DNA from 3 places in the Pseudarthrobacter sp. NPDC092424 genome. Region 3 is predicted to be linked to each of the others. Evidence: riboswitches for the same ligand, from Rfam matches in the RefSeq annotation. Region 3 holds a riboswitch; each other region holds the start of a gene.
What was found. Region 3 has a riboswitch for S-adenosylmethionine ahead of ACIQCN_RS11695 (DUF1737 domain-containing protein). Riboswitches for the same ligand answer to the same signal wherever they lie in the genome.
Positions count from the first base shown of each region.

Region 1 (5,497 bases), on a different contig from region 3:
TCGGCCCTGATGATCGAGGCCCTGCGCCAGTTGGGAGCCACCGTCACAGAGGTCCCCGGAGACGGGGCGTTCGGTCCGGACCTGGAGGTCGTTCCGTTCAGTGCCGACGCGCCGGCGGCGGACGTGGCCATCGACTGCGGCCTGGCAGGCACCGTGATGCGCTTCGTCCCGCCGCTTGCGGCGCTGCGCAAAGGGGCCGGCGTGTTCGACGGCGACCCCCACGCCCGCAAGCGGCCCATGGGAACCATCATCGAGGCACTGCAGGGGCTGGGCGTCGCGGTATCGGCAGAAGGGGGAGGCACGCCGTCGTCCCTTCCGTTCGTAGTGGAAGGCACCGGCGAAGTCCGCGGCGGCCACCTGGTGATCGACGCCAGCGCCTCGTCCCAGTTCGTGTCCGCCCTGCTCCTGGTGGGTGCCCGGTTCACCGACGGCCTGCACCTGGAACACTCGGGTGGCCCGGTCCCCAGCCTGGACCACATCAACATGACTGTTGCCGTCCTGCGCGGCGCCGGGGTGCAAGTGGACGACTCCACGCCCAACCACTGGGTGGTGCAGCCCGGCTCGATCCGCGCCTTCGACCAGCGGATCGAGCAGGACCTTTCCAATGCCGGCCCGTTCCTTGCCGCGGCCCTGGCGACCGGCGGAACAGTCCGGATTCCGGAATGGCCCGAGCGGACGCAACAGGTAGGCGACCTGTGGCGCACCATCCTCGCTGACATGGGCGCGGACGTGACCCTTCGCGACGGAACGCTGACGGTCACCGGCGGCCAGGAAATCAAGGGCGGCGATTTCGCCGATACGAGCGAACTTGCCCCTACCGTGGCGGCCCTCTGCGCACTGGCCTCCGGCCCATCGAGGCTGAGCGGCATCGCGCACCTCCGCGGCCACGAGACGGACCGGCTCGCCGCGCTCGTGACTGAAATCAACCGGCTGGGCGGCGATGCCGAAGAGACCAGCGACGGCCTGGTGATCCGTCCGGCCCCGCTGCACGCCGGCGTCGTCCACAGCTACGCGGACCACCGCATGGCCACGGCCGGTGCCATCCTTGGCCTCGCCGTGGAGGGCGTGGAGGTGGAGGACATCGCCACCACGGGCAAGACCATGCCGGACTTCCCCAGGCTCTGGTCCGGGATGCTCGCGCAAGGGGCGGAGGGTTCGGGCAGTGGCTCGGAGCACTGACTCCTGGGATGAATCGGATGTCCGAATCCGGCCCAGCAAGAAGGGCTCCCGGCCGCGCACCAAGGACCGGCCGAGCCACGATGACGCCGTTACCGGCCGCATCATCACGGTGGACCGGGGTCGCTATACGGCCGTAGTGGACGAGGATTCCGCCTCCGAACGCGTGATCATTGCGGCACGGGCACGGGAGCTGCGGCGCTCCCCCGTGGTGGCCGGGGACTTCGTGTCACTGGTTGGCGATGTCTCCGGCGAGCCCGATACGCTGGCCCGCCTGGTCAGGATCCAGGAGCGCCGCACCCTGCTGCGCCGCAGCGCCGATGACACGGACCCCGTGGAACGCGCCGTCGTGGCCAACGCGGACCAGCTGGTCATCGTGGTCGCCGCCGCCAACCCGGAGCCACGGACCGGGTTCATCGACCGCGCGCTGGTGGCAGCGTACGACGCCGGCATCGAGCCGATCCTGCTCGTCACCAAGGCGGACGTCAAGGATCCTGCGGAGCTCCTGTCGAATTACACGCACCTCGAGTTCCCCGTCATTATCAGCCGGACGGCCGACGACCGGGCCTCGGGAATCGACGCCCGCTCCGATGACGGGCTGTCCGCCCGCCTGGACAGCGAGGCCGTTGCCCGCCTCCGCGCCTACCTGGACGGCAAAGTCACCGTGATGCTGGGCCATTCCGGCGTGGGCAAGTCCACCATGGTTAACGCCCTGACCGGCGCGGAGCGGGCCACGGGCGGCGTCAATGCCGTGACCGGCCGGGGACGCCACACGTCCTCATCCGCGCTGGCCCTCCGGCTTGCTGAAGCTCCCCCGGGCAGCTGGATCATCGACACCCCCGGGATCCGCTCGTTCGGGCTGGCCCACGTGGACCCCGACCGGATCCTGCGCTCGTTCCCGGACCTCTCGCCCGGGATCGAGGACTGCGAACGGGGCTGCAAGCACACCGCCAGCGCCGTGGACTGCGGGTTGGATGCCTGGGTCAAAGAAGGGCACGCAGGACCCACCGGCACCGCCCGGCTGGCGTCCCTGCGCCGCCTCCTTGGGGCGGATCCGCGCAACGAGGCACAGGAAGCCAAGGAACTCGGCAGCGTCACCTGACGCCGGATCTCCCAGCAGATCCGCGCGCAGACGGTAGTTTGGAAGCATGATCCAACCCGCTTCGAGCTACAACGATGACCTGCGCCTGGCCCATGTCCTGGCCGACTCCGTGGATGACCAGACCATGAGCCGCTTCAAGGCACTTGATCTCCATGTGGAGACCAAGCCCGACCTGACGCCGGTCACCGACGCGGACAAGGCCGCCGAGGAGGCCATCCGCGGCCAGCTCTCCCGGTCCCGTCCGCGCGATGCCGTGCTCGGCGAGGAATTCGGCAGCACCGGCCACGGCTCACGCCGCTGGATCATCGACCCCATCGACGGCACCAAGAACTTTGTCCGCGGAGTACCGGTCTGGGCCACCTTGATCGCACTCGTGGACGAGGGCGAACCGGTGGTCGGGGTGGTCAGCGCTCCCGCCCTGGGCAAGCGCTGGTGGGGTGCCAAGGGTATGGGTTCCTACACCGGCCGTTCCCTGGCGGCAGCAAGCCGGCTACGGGTCTCCAACGTCTCCAACCTGGCGGACGCATCCCTGTCCTACTCGAGCCTGGGCGGCTGGAAGGAACGGGGCAACCTGGACGAGTTCCTGGGTCTGACCGAAGACGTCTGGCGCACCCGGGCTTTCGGGGATTTCTGGTCATACTGCATGGTGGCGGAGGGTTCGGTGGACATCGCCTGCGAACCCGAACTGAACCTGTACGACATGGCCGCACTGGTGCCTATCGTGGTGGAAGCCGGCGGCCGCTTCACTTCGCTGGAAGGCCAGGACGGGCCTTTCGGCGGGAATGCGCTGGCCACCAACTCCATCCTGCACACTGAAGTGCTGCACCGCCTGAACCCCTACCTGGACGACCTCCTCTAGCTTCACCGGACCTTTCCCGGCCGAAGATTACGATGACGGGCGCCCCGAACTGAGGCGCCCGTCGTCGTTATATTCGCCCAAAGGAGCTATCAGCGGCTGCGCGTAACAATCGCCTTAACATTGCGGCCCGCTTCAACCTTGCCCGCCGGATGTCCTACGCTCTTAACCAGGTCACGAGTGCCAGCGCTAAACCCCGGTTTGCTGGCCGGCAACCCTCCATTCGCGGTGGGGTGCCCCGGGTGACGACCAGGCCGGTCCGGAGCGGATGCGGCAAGCGCGGATTCCCCGTTTGTGGAGTCCTTTCCCAGTGAGGTCTCTGTGACAAGTGCCACCGTCACCCCCGCCCGTCCGGCCCTGCCCGCCGACGCCCGTATTGAAGCAGCGGCCCGGCCGCTGGCCGCCGTCACCGGCGCCGAAATCCAGGCGCCCCTGATCACCGGCGGACACGTCCGCTATGCGAACCTCGACTACGGCGCCTCCGCCCCGGCGCTGTCTGTGGTCTCGGCTTACCTGAACGAAATCCTGCCCTACTACGCCAGCGTGCACCGCGGCGCCGGGTATGCGTCCCAGATCAGCACGTCCGTTTACGAGAACGCACGGAACATCGTGCGGAAATTCGTGGGCGGCCGGCCGGACGACTCGGTCATCTTCACCCGCAACACCACCGACTCCCTGAACCTGCTTGCCGGCTGCCTCCCGCTTACCGGCGGCCGGCCCGACGGGGACGTCCTCTACCTCGACATCGAGCACCACGCCAACCTGCTGCCGTGGCAGGGCGTCCCGCACCGGAGCATCGTGGCCGCGGACAGCATCGCCGGAACCCTGGAGGCCGTGCGCGCCGAACTTGAGCAGGGCGGCGTTAGCCTCCTGGCCGTAACGGGCGCCTCCAACGTCACCGGCGAGATCCTCCCGGTGCGCGCCCTTGCCGCGCTCGCCCACCAGCACGGCGCCCGGATTGTCGTGGACGCCGCCCAGCTCGCGCCGCACCGCCGCGTGGACATCGCAGCGGACGACGTCGACTACCTCGCCTTCTCGGGACACAAGCTCTACGCGCCTTTCGGCGCCGGAGTGCTGGTAGGCCGCCCCGACTGGCTGGATGCCGGCACCCCCCACCTCGCCGGCGGCGGCGCCGTCACGGAGGCAAAGCTCGACGGCGTCAGCTGGGCTACCGGACCGGCCCGCCATGAGGGGGGCTCACCCAACGTGCTGGGCGCCGCCACCCTGGCGCGGGCCGCGCAGGTCATCGCGGGACTGGACCAGGAGCGCTGGCACGCCCATGAGTCGGCCATTCGGTCTTTCCTGGTGGAGGGCCTGCAGGAGATCAGCGGAGTGAGGGTGCACCAGATCTTCAATGACTCCAACCCGGAGACGGACACCATCGGCGTGGTCAACTTCTCGGTGGAGGGCTACGACGCCGGGCTCGTGGCGGCATACCTGTCCGCCGAGCACGGCGTGGGCCTGCGCGACGGCCGCTTCTGCGCCCATCCACTGCTCAAGCGCTTGGGACTGCCGTCCGGTTCACTGCGGGCCAGCTTCGGTGTGGGTTCCCGGCTGGAGGACGCGCAGCGCCTGCTGGCCGGCATCCGGGCCCTCAGGACCACCGGCCTCGGCTGGGACTACGTGGTGGACGCCGGCCGCTGGGTGCCGGCCAACGACACCCGGACCTACCCGCACTGGGCGCCGAACACCCCGGGTACCGCCGGTGCAGCTCCCTGCACGGACACCTGAGTCCTGGACCGGACGGGGCCTGTGCCGCCGGCCGGTTCCATGTTGCTGATGCGGTAAATTCGAGGGGTAATCCTCGGCGCACCAGCTGCCCGGGCACGGGAAACGGGAGGCGGCACGGTGGTTCGGGGTGGCCCCAAGCTAGATCACGGACGACGCCAGGAGCTGGGCAGCAGCTTCCGTTCCGGCGGCAGCCACTACCAGCGGGTGCGGCCCGGATATCCCGAAGACGCAGCCCAATGGGTGGTTCCTGAAGGGGCACGGGACGCACTGGACGTTGGAGCCGGAACCGGAAAATTCACCGCCCTCCTACTGAATCGGGGATTGGCGGTGACGGCTATCGACCCGTCCGCAGACATGCTGGCCCAACTGAAGTTCCACTGCCCTGGTGCCACGGCGGTGGCGGGGACAGCGGAGGCGACAGGCCTGCCCGGCGCGTCGTTCGACGTCGTCACTGTGGCCCAGGCATGGCACTGGTGCGATCCGCTGGCGGCAAGCACCGAACTGGCGCGTGTGCTGCGGCCGGGAGGCATCCTGGGTCTCGTGTGGAACCAGCTGGACACGTCTGTGCCGTGGGTGCACCGCCTGTCGCGGATCATGCACGCGGGGGACGTGTACAAACCTGACTTCCGGCC
Region 1 is NZ_JBIVQC010000001.1:358,845-364,341, reverse strand. It holds gene aroA (3-phosphoshikimate 1-carboxyvinyltransferase) at 1-1,179, shown strand, start outside; gene rsgA (ribosome small subunit-dependent GTPase A) at 1,163-2,278, shown strand; gene hisN (histidinol-phosphatase) at 2,325-3,137, shown strand; SAM riboswitch class IV at 3,307-3,420, shown strand; gene ACIQCN_RS01705 (aminotransferase class V-fold PLP-dependent enzyme) at 3,456-4,865, shown strand; gene ACIQCN_RS01700 (class I SAM-dependent methyltransferase) at 4,983-5,497, shown strand, end outside.
Region 1: linked by a shared signal. The riboswitch ahead of ACIQCN_RS01705 (aminotransferase class V-fold PLP-dependent enzyme) and the one ahead of ACIQCN_RS11695 (DUF1737 domain-containing protein) in region 3 are both predicted to bind S-adenosylmethionine.

Region 2 (5,497 bases), on a different contig from region 3:
AAGTGGGCGGACGTGTTTTGCGAGGAAGGGGCCTTCACCGCCGAGCAGTCCCGCAGGGTCCTGCTGGCGTGCCGCGACGCCGGACTGGGACTGCGGGTGCACGGCAACCAGTTGGGCGAAGGCCCGGGCGTGCAGCTTGCGGTGGAAGTGGGAGCGGCCAGCGTGGACCACGTCAACTACCTGTCGGAGCGGGACGTTGCCGCGCTCGCGGATACCTGGACCGGCTGGGATGCCGCCGCGGGCACCGGAAACCGCGGCACCGTGGCCACGTGCCTTCCGGCATGCGACCTCTCCACCCGCCAGCCGCTGGCTCCCGCCCGCACCCTGTTGGACGCCGGCGTCCAGGTGGCGCTGGCTTCCAACTGCAACCCCGGCACCTCGTACACCAGTTCCATGTCCTTCTGCGTCACTACGGCAGTCCTGCAGATGCGGCTGAGCGTTCACGAGGCCGTCCGGGCCGCGACCTACGGGGGCGCGCTCGCCCTCCATCGGGAGGCCGGAAAGGACGCCGACGGCGAACGCGCGGTGGGCTCCATCGCCGTCGGACACCGCGCGGACCTTCACCTGCTCAACGCTCCCTCCGCCACGCACCTCGCCTACCGTCCGGGCATGCCGCTGACGTACGCTGTGTGGCGGGCCGGCGTACGGGTGGCGTAGCAGCCGGCCCCCAGACTGCAATCCCCGGAGGCCGCATGACCCGAACCGACCGACTCACGGCGATCCTGGACCTGTTGGCCCGGACAGGCCAGGTGGAAGTCGAGGAGATCGTCAACACGTTGAACGTCTCGCCCGCCACCGCCCGGCGGGACCTGGACAGCCTGGCCAAGCGCCGGCTGCTCACCCGCACGCGGGGAGGGGCGACCACCGGTGCCCTGGCCTATGACCTTCCCGGCCGGTACAACCGGGACGACCACGCAGAGGCCAAGCAGCAGATCGCCCAGGCCGCGTCCGCGCTGATTACCCCCGGTGCCGTCATCGGACTGTGCGGCGGCACCACCAGCACGGTGCTGGCGCAGATCCTGGCCACGCGCGAGGACCTGAACGCGCCGTCCAACCAGCCCACCCTCACCGTGGTCACCAACGCCATCAATATCGCCGGGCAGCTGGCCGTCCGGCCCAACATCAAGGTCATGGTGACCGGCGGCATCCTCAACCCCCGTTCCTACGAACTGGTGGGCCCCTATACGGACATCATCATGCAGAAAGTGGTGTTGGACATCGCCTTCATCGGCGTCAACGGCATCGATCCCGAGGTGGGGCCCACCAACACCGGCGAAGGGGAAGCTTCCGTCAACACCCTCCTGGCCAGCCGGGCCCGCGTGTCCTACGTCCTGGCCGATTCCTCCAAGGTGGGGGTCCGCGCCTTCGCCACCATGCACGGCTACAACTTCACCAGGCTCATCACCGACGCCGGGATCTCCGCGCGTGACAAGGCCGCCTTCGAAGCCAGTGGCACTCAAGTGATCGTGGCGCCTGCCTGACATGCTGGTCTCATCGCGGCGACGCCTCACATTCGAAGTCCTCATCGTCCTGGGCCTGTCCCTGGGCCAGTCGGCGGTGTACTCCGTGGTGCAGCTCCTGGACAAGATGTCCCGCGCGCCGCTGGCACAAGGCACGTCCACGCTGAACCGCTCCCAGAGCAGCCGCGAGTACTTCGACCTGGCCTACCAGCTGCTGGACATTATCTTTGCCCTGGTCCCGGTGCTGCTGGTGATCTACTTCCTCACGGGCCAGCGGCAGGCAGGCACCGGGGATCCTGCCCAGAGCGGGTCAGCCTTCCGGAAACTGGGCTTCGACCTGGCCCGCCCCGGCCGGGACATCCTGCACGGACTGGGGCTGGCCGCCCTGATCGGGGTGCCTTCGCTGGGCCTCTACGCGGCCGGCCGGGCACTTGGTATCACCACCGCCATCGTCCCCAGCGCCCTGGACGCTTACTGGTGGACGGTCCCGGTACTGGTCCTGTCCGCCGTCCGCCACGGGGTAGTGGAGGAGGTCATCGTGGTGGGTTACCTGCTGGACCGGTTCGGAAAATTCGGCTGGAGCGTGCCGGCTGCCATTGCCGTCAGCGCCCTGCTCCGCGGCACCTACCACCTGTACCAGGGGTTTGGGCCCTTCATCGGAAACGTGGTGATGGGGATCGTCTTCGCCTGGCTGTACACCCGGACGCGCCGGGTCATGCCGCTGGTCGTCGCCCATGCCCTGCTGGACACGGTGGCCTTCGTCGGCTTTAGCCTCTTCGGCCGTGCCGTGGGCCTGGGCTGATTCAGCGCGGTTGAAGGGAATTTGGCTTAAAGAGAATTCGGCCGCCATCGGTGGGTGACGCCGTTGTCACCCGCTGATGGCGGCCGAAGCTGTGGTGCGGTCAGATCGTGACGGGGCCAGTGGCGGTCTCGAACGTGACGGCGAGGATGCCCGGGGTGCCGTGTGGGGCCACCCAGTCCACGGCCACGTCTTCCAACGGGCGTTCCACCGGCTCGCCGAGCCATTCGGTGACGCGCTCGGGGGAGCCGGCGATGGTCAGCGAGCGCATTTTCAGGCTGCTGTTGTAGGCGTTCGAGGGGTGCAGCGAGGGATCCCCCTCCCACTTGAGCATGTAGGGGACCTGCGGATCAGCGATCAGGCCCAGGATGCCGATCTGCTTCCAGACCAGTTCGCGGCCGTCAGGGAACTTGCGGTTGCCGTTGACCGCGGAGCGGCCCAGGCGCTCCTCGAAGGGTGCCAGGTCGTCCACTTCGACGCACCAGCCCATCCAGCCGCCGCCGGCCGCGGAACGGGAGCGGACGGCCTGGCCGAACGGAGCCTTGTCCGACGCCGGGTGGTCCAGGACCTCCACGACCTCAAGGTACTTGTGGCCCGCCAGAGGGATGATCATGTTGCGCGTCCCGAAGCGGGGATGCACCCCGCCCTTAACCGCCTCGACGCCAAGGGCGGAGGAAATCCGGTCAGTGGTGGCAGCCAGGCCATCGTGTTCACAGGCGTAAGAGACGTGATCCATGCGCATGGCAACATCTTGGCACTTTGTGATCGGGCTCTCAGCTTAGGATCGCCTTACTTGGAAATGGGCGGGGAGCCGTCCCGGACGACCACCCGGAAGGGCGCGCCGGCGTGACGCCGGATGTCATAACGGGTCACATGCGTGGCGCCGCCCGGGGGATCTTTCATACACTCGGGGGAGGTCATGAGTGCCAGCAACAGCCCCGGCTTGCTGGCCGGCAACCCTCCTTCCGCGGCGGGGTGCCCCGGGTGAGGACCTGGCCTGCCGGCCTCCCGGCGGCGGGCAAGCGCGCAGAAGAGGTTTGTATATGACAGTCACCGTTCCCCGTACCGCAGGGCCCCGGCATGGCGTGGTCCGCTACGCAGGCATTGGCGGGATGGAGCTGGAGGCCGGCGGATTCCTGCCGGATGTCACGCTGGCCTATGAGACCTGGGGCACCCTGAATGCCGACGGTTCCAATGCCGTCCTTATTGAGCATGCACTGACCGGCAGTACCCACGTGACGCGCGGCGACACGGACGAGGACGGCTGGTGGGAAGAGCTCGCCGGCCCCGGCGCGCCCGTGGACACGGACAAATTCTTTGTGGTGGCCATTAACATCCTGGGCGGATGCTACGGGTCCACCGGGCCGTCGTCGCCCGCTCCGGACGGGAAACCCTGGGGCTCCCGCTTCCCGCTGGTGACCCTGCGCGACAGCACCGTGGCCGAGGCGCGGCTCGCCGACCAGCTGGGCATCCGGTCCTGGTTCGCAGTGCTGGGTGGATCCCTGGGCGGGGCGCGGGCGCTGGAATGGGCCGTCACCTACCCTGAGCGGGTCCATCGCTGTGCGGTCATCGCCATCGGCGCAGCCAGCACCGCCGAGCAGATCGCCTTTGCCCAGGCCCAGACGCTCGCCATCCGACAGGACGCCAACTACAACGACGGCGACTATTACGACGGCGCGTTCCCCGAGGGCGGCCTTGCGCTGGCCCGCAGGATCGCCCACATCACCTACCGTTCCGCGCAGGAGTTTGACGGCAGGTTCGGCCGCAACCCGCAAGCGGGCGAAGCTCCGCTGCAGGCGGAGACCCTGGCTGGGCGCGGCCGGTACCAGGTGGAAAGCTACCTCGACCACCAGGGCGCCAAGCTGGTCCGGCGCTTCGACGCCAACAGCTATATCGTGCTCACCGAGGCGCTGATGAGCCACGACGTCACCCGCGGCAGGGGATCGCTGGCGGAAAGCCTGGCCCGGACTACCGCGAGATTCTTCGTGGCCGCGGTGGATTCCGACCGTTTGTATTTTCCGGAGCAGTCGCGCGAGCTCGCCGCCGCCCTGCCCGGAGAGGTGGACGTCCACCTCATTGCCGCGCCCATCGGCCATGACGGCTTCCTGACCGAGATCGGCCAGCTCGGCGCCCGGCTGCGTGATCACCTCGGCGCATAATCCGGGCCCCTTGCAGCCTCCTGTGTGCATTTATGCAGATGCCTTCTGCACTATTTGCCGTTGAGGTTGCGCCTGTAGAAAGGCCATACTCGTGTGAAGTGGCGGTATGTTGTGTACATCACATCGCATTGCCTCATCCTGGTCGCATCTGGCGTCGACGTAGACGCCGAAGGAGTTCATTAATGAGTACGGAAAAGTCAGCCGCAGGGCGGGTCGGGGAACCTGACGTCCAGGCCAGCGGCCTTAAGAAGGTCGTTACGGCTTCCATGGCCGGCACGGTCGTTGAATGGTACGAGTTCTTCCTCTACGCCTCGGCCGCCACGCTGGTGTTCGGCAAGACGTTCTTCCCCAATTCGGGTACGGAACTGGACGGCATCATCGCCGCCTTCGTGACGTACGCCGTCGGATTCGTCGCCCGCCCCATCGGCGGCATTGTCTTCGGCCACTTTGGCGACAAGTTCGGCCGCAAGCAGCTGCTGCAGCTCAGCATCATCCTGGTGGGCGTTGCCACCTTCCTCATGGGCTGCCTGCCCACGTTTGCGCAGATCGGCTACTGGGCACCGGCCCTGCTGGTCTTCCTGCGGTTCGTGCAGGGCTTCGCCGTCGGCGGTGAGTGGGGCGGCGCCGTCCTGCTCGTGGCCGAGCACAGCCCGAACAAGTCGCGCGGTTTCTGGTCCAGCTGGCCGCAGTCCGCAGTTCCCATGGGCAACCTGCTGGCAACCGGCGTCCTCTTCACCCTGTCCTCCACGCTCTCCCAGGAGGCCTTCCTCGGTTGGGGCTGGCGTGTTGCGTTCTGGCTCTCCGCGGTGATCGTCATCATCGGCTACTACATCCGGACCAAAGTCCAGGACGCCCCGATCTTCATCGAGGCCCGCAAGGAAGTTGCCGTTGAAAACAAGGGCTACGGCGTCGCAGAGGTCTTCCGCCGCTACCCGCGCGGTGTCTTCACCGCCATGGGCCTGCGCTTCGCCGAGAACATCCTCTACTACCTGGTGGTGACGTTCTCCATCACCTACCTCAAGGTCGTCGTGGAAACGGACACGTCCCGGATCCTGCTCCTGCTGCTGGTGGCCCACTTC
Region 2 is NZ_JBIVQC010000004.1:155,727-161,223, reverse strand. It holds gene hutI (imidazolonepropionase) at 1-657, shown strand, start outside; gene ACIQCN_RS08635 (DeoR/GlpR family DNA-binding transcription regulator) at 693-1,481, shown strand; gene ACIQCN_RS08630 (CPBP family intramembrane glutamic endopeptidase) at 1,483-2,262, shown strand; gene ACIQCN_RS08625 (VOC family protein) at 2,363-3,001, opposite strand; SAM riboswitch class IV at 3,175-3,290, shown strand; gene ACIQCN_RS08620 (homoserine O-acetyltransferase) at 3,303-4,418, shown strand; gene ACIQCN_RS08615 (MFS transporter) at 4,601-5,497, shown strand, end outside.
Region 2: linked by a shared signal. The riboswitch ahead of ACIQCN_RS08620 (homoserine O-acetyltransferase) and the one ahead of ACIQCN_RS11695 (DUF1737 domain-containing protein) in region 3 are both predicted to bind S-adenosylmethionine.

Region 3 (5,497 bases):
CAGGTGCCCGAGCCGGACGATTTCCAGGACCTCGGCAACCCTTTTCCGGCGCTCCGTGGCCGGCAGCCGGTTCAGCCCGAAGGCGACGTTCCTGGCCACGGTCATGTTGGGGAAGAGCGCGTGTTCCTGGAACACAAGGCCTACGCGGCGGCGCTCCGGCTCCAGGAACCGGCGCCGGTCAGCGACCGTCTCGCCGGCAATGGTGATGGTTCCTGCGTCGGGCCGCTCCAGCCCGGCGATAAGGCGAAGCATCGTCGATTTGCCGCACCCTGAAGGTCCGATGACGGTGACCAGTTCGCCGGGCGCCACCGTGAGGTCGATGGATGCCGCCGCTGCGACCTTGCCGTAGCTCATGCTGACGCCCGCAAGCTCCAGGGAGGGCGTTCCGTGGGTCGGGGAACTGCTCATGGTGCCACCGTCCGGTCGCGGAGGCCGGCTGTGCGCCGGAAAAGGAAGTACACCGGAATAATGGCGACTGCGACGATCCCCAGCGCAGGCAGCGCCGCCTTTTCCCAAAAGTTCTCGCGGGCAAGCTCATATACCCAGACCGAAACGGTGGTGAATCCAAATGGACGCAGGAGCAGGACTATTGGCAGCTCCTTGACCGCATCGATGGCTACGAGAGCTGCGGCCACGGCCGCTCCGCGTCGGGCCAGCGGCAGGTGCACCCGCGCCAGGAGCCGCCCCGGCGAGGCGCCGAGGCTCAATGCGGACGCCGTCAGCGCGGGTGAGATCTTGGCAAAGCTTGCGTCCACGGCCTGGTAGGCGGGTCCCAGGAAGCGCACCACGTAGGCGGCGAGGATGCCGGCCACCGAGCCGGTCACCAGGAGTCCGGTACCGCCCGGCACACCGGCACCTTCCAGGAACCCGTCGAGGTTGGCGAAGGCAATGAGCACGCCGATGCCGATCACGGCGCCAGGAACGGCGTAGCCGAATGTGGTGGCCTGCGCGGCAGAGACCACCACCGGCCCGCCGCCCAGGCGCACGCTGTGGCCGATCGCGAGGGCAAGTGCAGCGCATGTCAGGGCGGCGATCCCCGCGACCACCACGCTGTTCAGCAGGTAGCCCGGGAAGCGGGGGTCAAGCACCGGTCCCGTGGCGGACACGGCCTCGCCAACAGCCCAGGCGGCCAGCCTGGCAAGCGGGAGAAGGAAACCTGCGGAGAGCACAGCCAGGCCGGCGAACATCGCGGCCCAGCCGGCCCAGCCGGACAGTTTCTGCGGCTGCAGCCCTTCTCCCCGGCCGGCTTTCTGATGGAACCGGGACCGCCCGCGGAACAGGCGCTCTGCGGCGAGCACGGCAACGGCAAAGAGGAGGACCAGGACGGAGAGCTGCGTGGCCGCGTGGAAATCGAAGCTCCCCTTCCACACGAGGTACACCCCGACGGACACCGTTTGGACGTTGAAGTACTGGACGGTGGCAAAGTCCGTGAGGGTCTCCATCATCACCAGGGCCAGGGCCGCGGCCAGGGACGGCCGGGCGAGAGGCGCCAGGACGCGCCACAGCGTCCGGCCACGACTGGCGCCCAGGGTGCGGGCGGCGTCATACGTCGCAGCGCCCTGCTCGCTGAACGCCGTCCTGGCCAGGAGGTAGACGTACGGGTACAGGGTCAGCGACATGACCAGGACCGCTCCGGGCAGGGAGCGCACCTCAGGGAGCCAGGCCCCCGGCCCGAAGATGGAGCGCAGCATGGCCTGTACCGGGCCGCCGACGTCGAAGGTGGACAGGAAGACGAAGCCCAGTATGTAGGCGGGCATGGCAAGGGGCAGCACCAGCGCCCACGAAAGGACGTTGCGGAGCGGAAAGGTGTAGGCGGTGACCAGCCAGGCGAGTCCGCCGCCCACCAGCAGCGTTCCGGCACCGACGCCGGCCATCAGCAGCACGGTGGTGAGCACCATTGCACCGAGGTCGCGGGGCACGGTGCCGCTGCCCAGCGTACCCAGTCCGTCCACCAGGACGGCAACAACAGGCGTAGCCACCAGGACGGCCACAAGCAGGACCAGCGCAGACCAGAGCGGCCGCCCGTTTCCTGCCAGCATCCGCCGCCGGGCCGGCGCTGCGGATGCGGTCAGGACAGCCGGTCCACTCACTTATATCCTGCCTCGGCAAGCAGCTCGGTAGCCTCCGCGTTCAGGTCGCCGTAGGCTTCGGCGTTCAGCGGCATGCGCTTGAAGTCTCCGAAGCCGGCGATCAGCGGCTCGGGCTTGGCAGACGGATTGACCGGGAACTCGTGGTTTGCGTCCACGAAGGCGTTCTGTCCCTTTGTGGCCAGCCATTCGATGAGCTGCTGGGCCTCGGCCGCGTTGTCGGAGTTTGCGGCCACGCCCGCGCCTGAGATGTTCACGTGCGTACCGGCACCGCCCTGGCTGGCCCAGAACAGGTCAACGCCGAAATCCGGGTCCGACTCCAGCTTGCGCGCCAGGTAGTAGTGGTTGTTGATGCCCACGTCGCAGGCGCCGGCGTCAATCGCCTCGAGCAGCAGGACGTCATTGCTCATGATGTCCACGTCGTTTGCAACCCAGCCCTTGACGATCCCAAGGGCCTTCTCCTTGCCGTGGAGGCCGATCAGACCGGCCACCAATGACTGGGTGTAGGAAGAGGTCGCGTCGCGCATGCAGAGGCGGCCCTTCCACTTGGGGTCCGCAAGGCCCGCGTACGTGTCCTTGGCGTCAAATTCAGCTGGATCCACCTTGTCCGGGTTGTAGGTAATGGTGCGGGCACGCATCGCCAGCCCGAACCACTTCCCGTCGGGGTCACGCAGGTCCGACGGGACCGCCTGTTCGAGGGCAGCGGAATTAACGCTTGCCAGCACATCCTGCCGCCCGGCGTTCCAGAGGTTGCCCGCGTCGACCGTCATGAAGATGTCGGCGGGGGTGTCTTTTCCTTCTGCCTTGAGCCGCTCCAGGAGCTCCGCGTCATCGCCGGTGATGAATTCGACGGAGATGCCGGTTTCCTTGGTGAACTCGCCGAAGGCACCTTCAAGGTCGTAGTGCCGGGCCGAATAGATCTGCAGGTCCGCCGGCGCCTTGCCGATCCCCAGCACGCCGCAGCCGCTCAAGGCGAGGGCGGACACCGCGAAGGCGGCGCAGGCAGCGAGAAGCTTGGGTCGATGCATGAGGGGGCACTCCTGGAAGAAACGGCCGGGGCCGCGCGAAACTGACACAAAAGGAAGGTTAGCGTTACCTTACCAGAGGCCGCGGCGGCAGAAGTATATGGGATACGTCACGCCAGCGCCGCCGCCACGCCGTACGCACGCCATCGCCGGTGGACGCCCCTGAACGCGCGCAGTTCGATTACGGAACATGACGACGACGGCGGTGCGGGCATGGGCGCCGGATGTTACGTTTTGGGAGAGTAATGAGAATCGGCGCCAAGCCCTGACTGGCCGGTCGGCAACCCTCCCTTTCGCGGCGGGGTGCCTCAGGTGAATACTCGGCATATCGACCCATTCGAGCTGCAAGCGTGAGAGAAGGAGTTCTGTCGTGTCTGACGCATCCGCCCCTGAAGAAAAGTTGTCTTACCGCCTGATCACGGGCCCTGATGACCGCGCCTTCTGTGAGCGCATTTCCGCCGCCCTGGCCGAGGGCTACGTCCTGCACGGCAGCCCCGCGGCCACGTTCAACGGCACCGGAGTCATCGTGGCGCAGGCCCTTATCCTGCCGGCCGCCATCGCATCTGCCGATGCGGCCGTTGCCACCGCAGTCGAGGACCTGGAATCGCCGGACCTCGAGTTCGACGGCGAGGGCCACGCGTGAGCTACGCGGGCGACCTCACCCCGCAGGAGGCCTGGGCCAAGCTGGAGCAGGGCGCCATCCTGGTGGATGTGCGCACGGAGGGCGAATGGGCGCATATCGGCATCCCTGACACCAACGCCACGGACAACGACCCGCTCTTTATCCAGTGGACTTTTCCCGGCGGAATCCCCAACCCTGACTTCATCAAGGACCTCCGGAGCCAGGCACCAGAGGATTCCAACGCGGAACTGCTGTTCCTGTGCCGCTCCGGCCAGCGCTCAATCTCCGCCGCCATCGCTGCCACGCAGGCCGGCTTCACGTCGTACAACATCCTTGAGGGCTTCGAGGGCGTCCCGGACCGGCACGGTGAGCGGACGGTTAATGGCTGGAAGAACAGCGGACTGCCCACCAACCTGGGGATCGCCGAGTGACGTTCAACCCCGATGCCGCCGCCTGGAATCCAGATACCCAGGCGGTCCGCGGCGGCCTTGACCGCACCAACTTCCAGGAAACGTCCGAAGCTGTCTTCCTGAACTCCGGCTTTGTCTACGAGTCGGCTGCCGCCGCGGAGCGGGCGTTCACAGGCGAAGACGAGCGGTTCGTGTATTCCCGCTACGGCAACCCGTCCGTGGCCACCTTCCAGGAACGGCTGCGCCTACTCGAAGGCACCGAGGCGTGCTTTGCGACGGCGTCCGGCATGTCCGCGGTGTTCACCGCCCTCGGCGCCCTACTGGCGGCCGGGGACCGCGTGGTGGCTGCCCGCTCGCTGTTCGGGTCCTGCTTCGTCATCCTCAACGAAATCCTGCCGCGCTGGGGTGTGGAGACCGTGTTCGTGGACGGCCCGGACCTGGACCAGTGGCGCGACGCCCTGTCCCGGCCCACCACCGCCGTCTTCTTCGAATCCCCCTCCAATCCGATGCAGGAAATAGTGGACATCGCGGCGGTCAGTGAACTGGCGCATGCTGCGGGGGCGGCCGTCGTCGTCGACAATGTCTTTGCCACTCCCCTGCTGCAGCGGTGCGGCGACCTGGGCGCCGACGTCATTGTCTACTCGGGTACCAAGCACATCGACGGGCAGGGCCGGGTGCTGGGCGGAGCGATCCTGGGAACCCGGGAGTTCATCGACGGCCCGGTGAAGCAGCTGATGCGGCACACCGGTCCGGCGCTGTCCGCGTTCAACGCCTGGGTGCTGACCAAAGGCCTGGAAACCATGGCGCTCCGTGTCAACCACTCTTCCTCCACAGCCCTGCGCCTGGCCGAATGGCTGGAGGAACAGCCTGCGGTCCGGTGGGTGAAGTATCCGCTGCTGGCGTCCCATCCGCAGTACGACCTGGCAGCCAGGCAGATGCGTGCCGGGGGAACGGTGCTGACGTTTGAGCTGGCGGCGTCCGACGGCCGGACCGGCAAGGACGCGGCTTTCGCCCTGCTGGACGGGCTGCGCATCATCGACATTTCCAACAACCTGGGCGATGCGAAGTCGCTCATCACGCATCCTGCCACCACCACGCACCGGGCGATGGGGCCGGAAGGGCGGGCGGCGATCGGGCTGAGCGACGGCGTTGTCCGGCTGTCAGTTGGCCTCGAGGATCCGGACGATCTCGTCAGCGACCTTGAACAGGCCCTGAAGCAAATCTGAGGCAGTCCCGGCCCTGGGAAGGCTCCGCCGCCCGGGCGTACTGGGCACGCAGCCAGTCCTCGACCGCGGCGCCGGGAAGGGGCCGGCACCAGTGGTAGCCCTGGCCGAGCCCCGCGTTAAGTCCTGC
Region 3 is NZ_JBIVQC010000007.1:104,487-109,983, forward strand. It holds gene ACIQCN_RS11680 (ABC transporter ATP-binding protein) at 1-408, opposite strand, end outside; gene ACIQCN_RS11685 (ABC transporter permease) at 405-2,090, opposite strand; gene ACIQCN_RS11690 (extracellular solute-binding protein) at 2,087-3,115, opposite strand; SAM riboswitch class IV at 3,354-3,469, shown strand; gene ACIQCN_RS11695 (DUF1737 domain-containing protein) at 3,483-3,755, shown strand; gene ACIQCN_RS11700 (rhodanese-like domain-containing protein) at 3,752-4,165, shown strand; gene ACIQCN_RS11705 (O-succinylhomoserine sulfhydrylase) at 4,162-5,370, shown strand; gene ACIQCN_RS11710 (EAL domain-containing protein) at 5,336-5,497, opposite strand, start outside.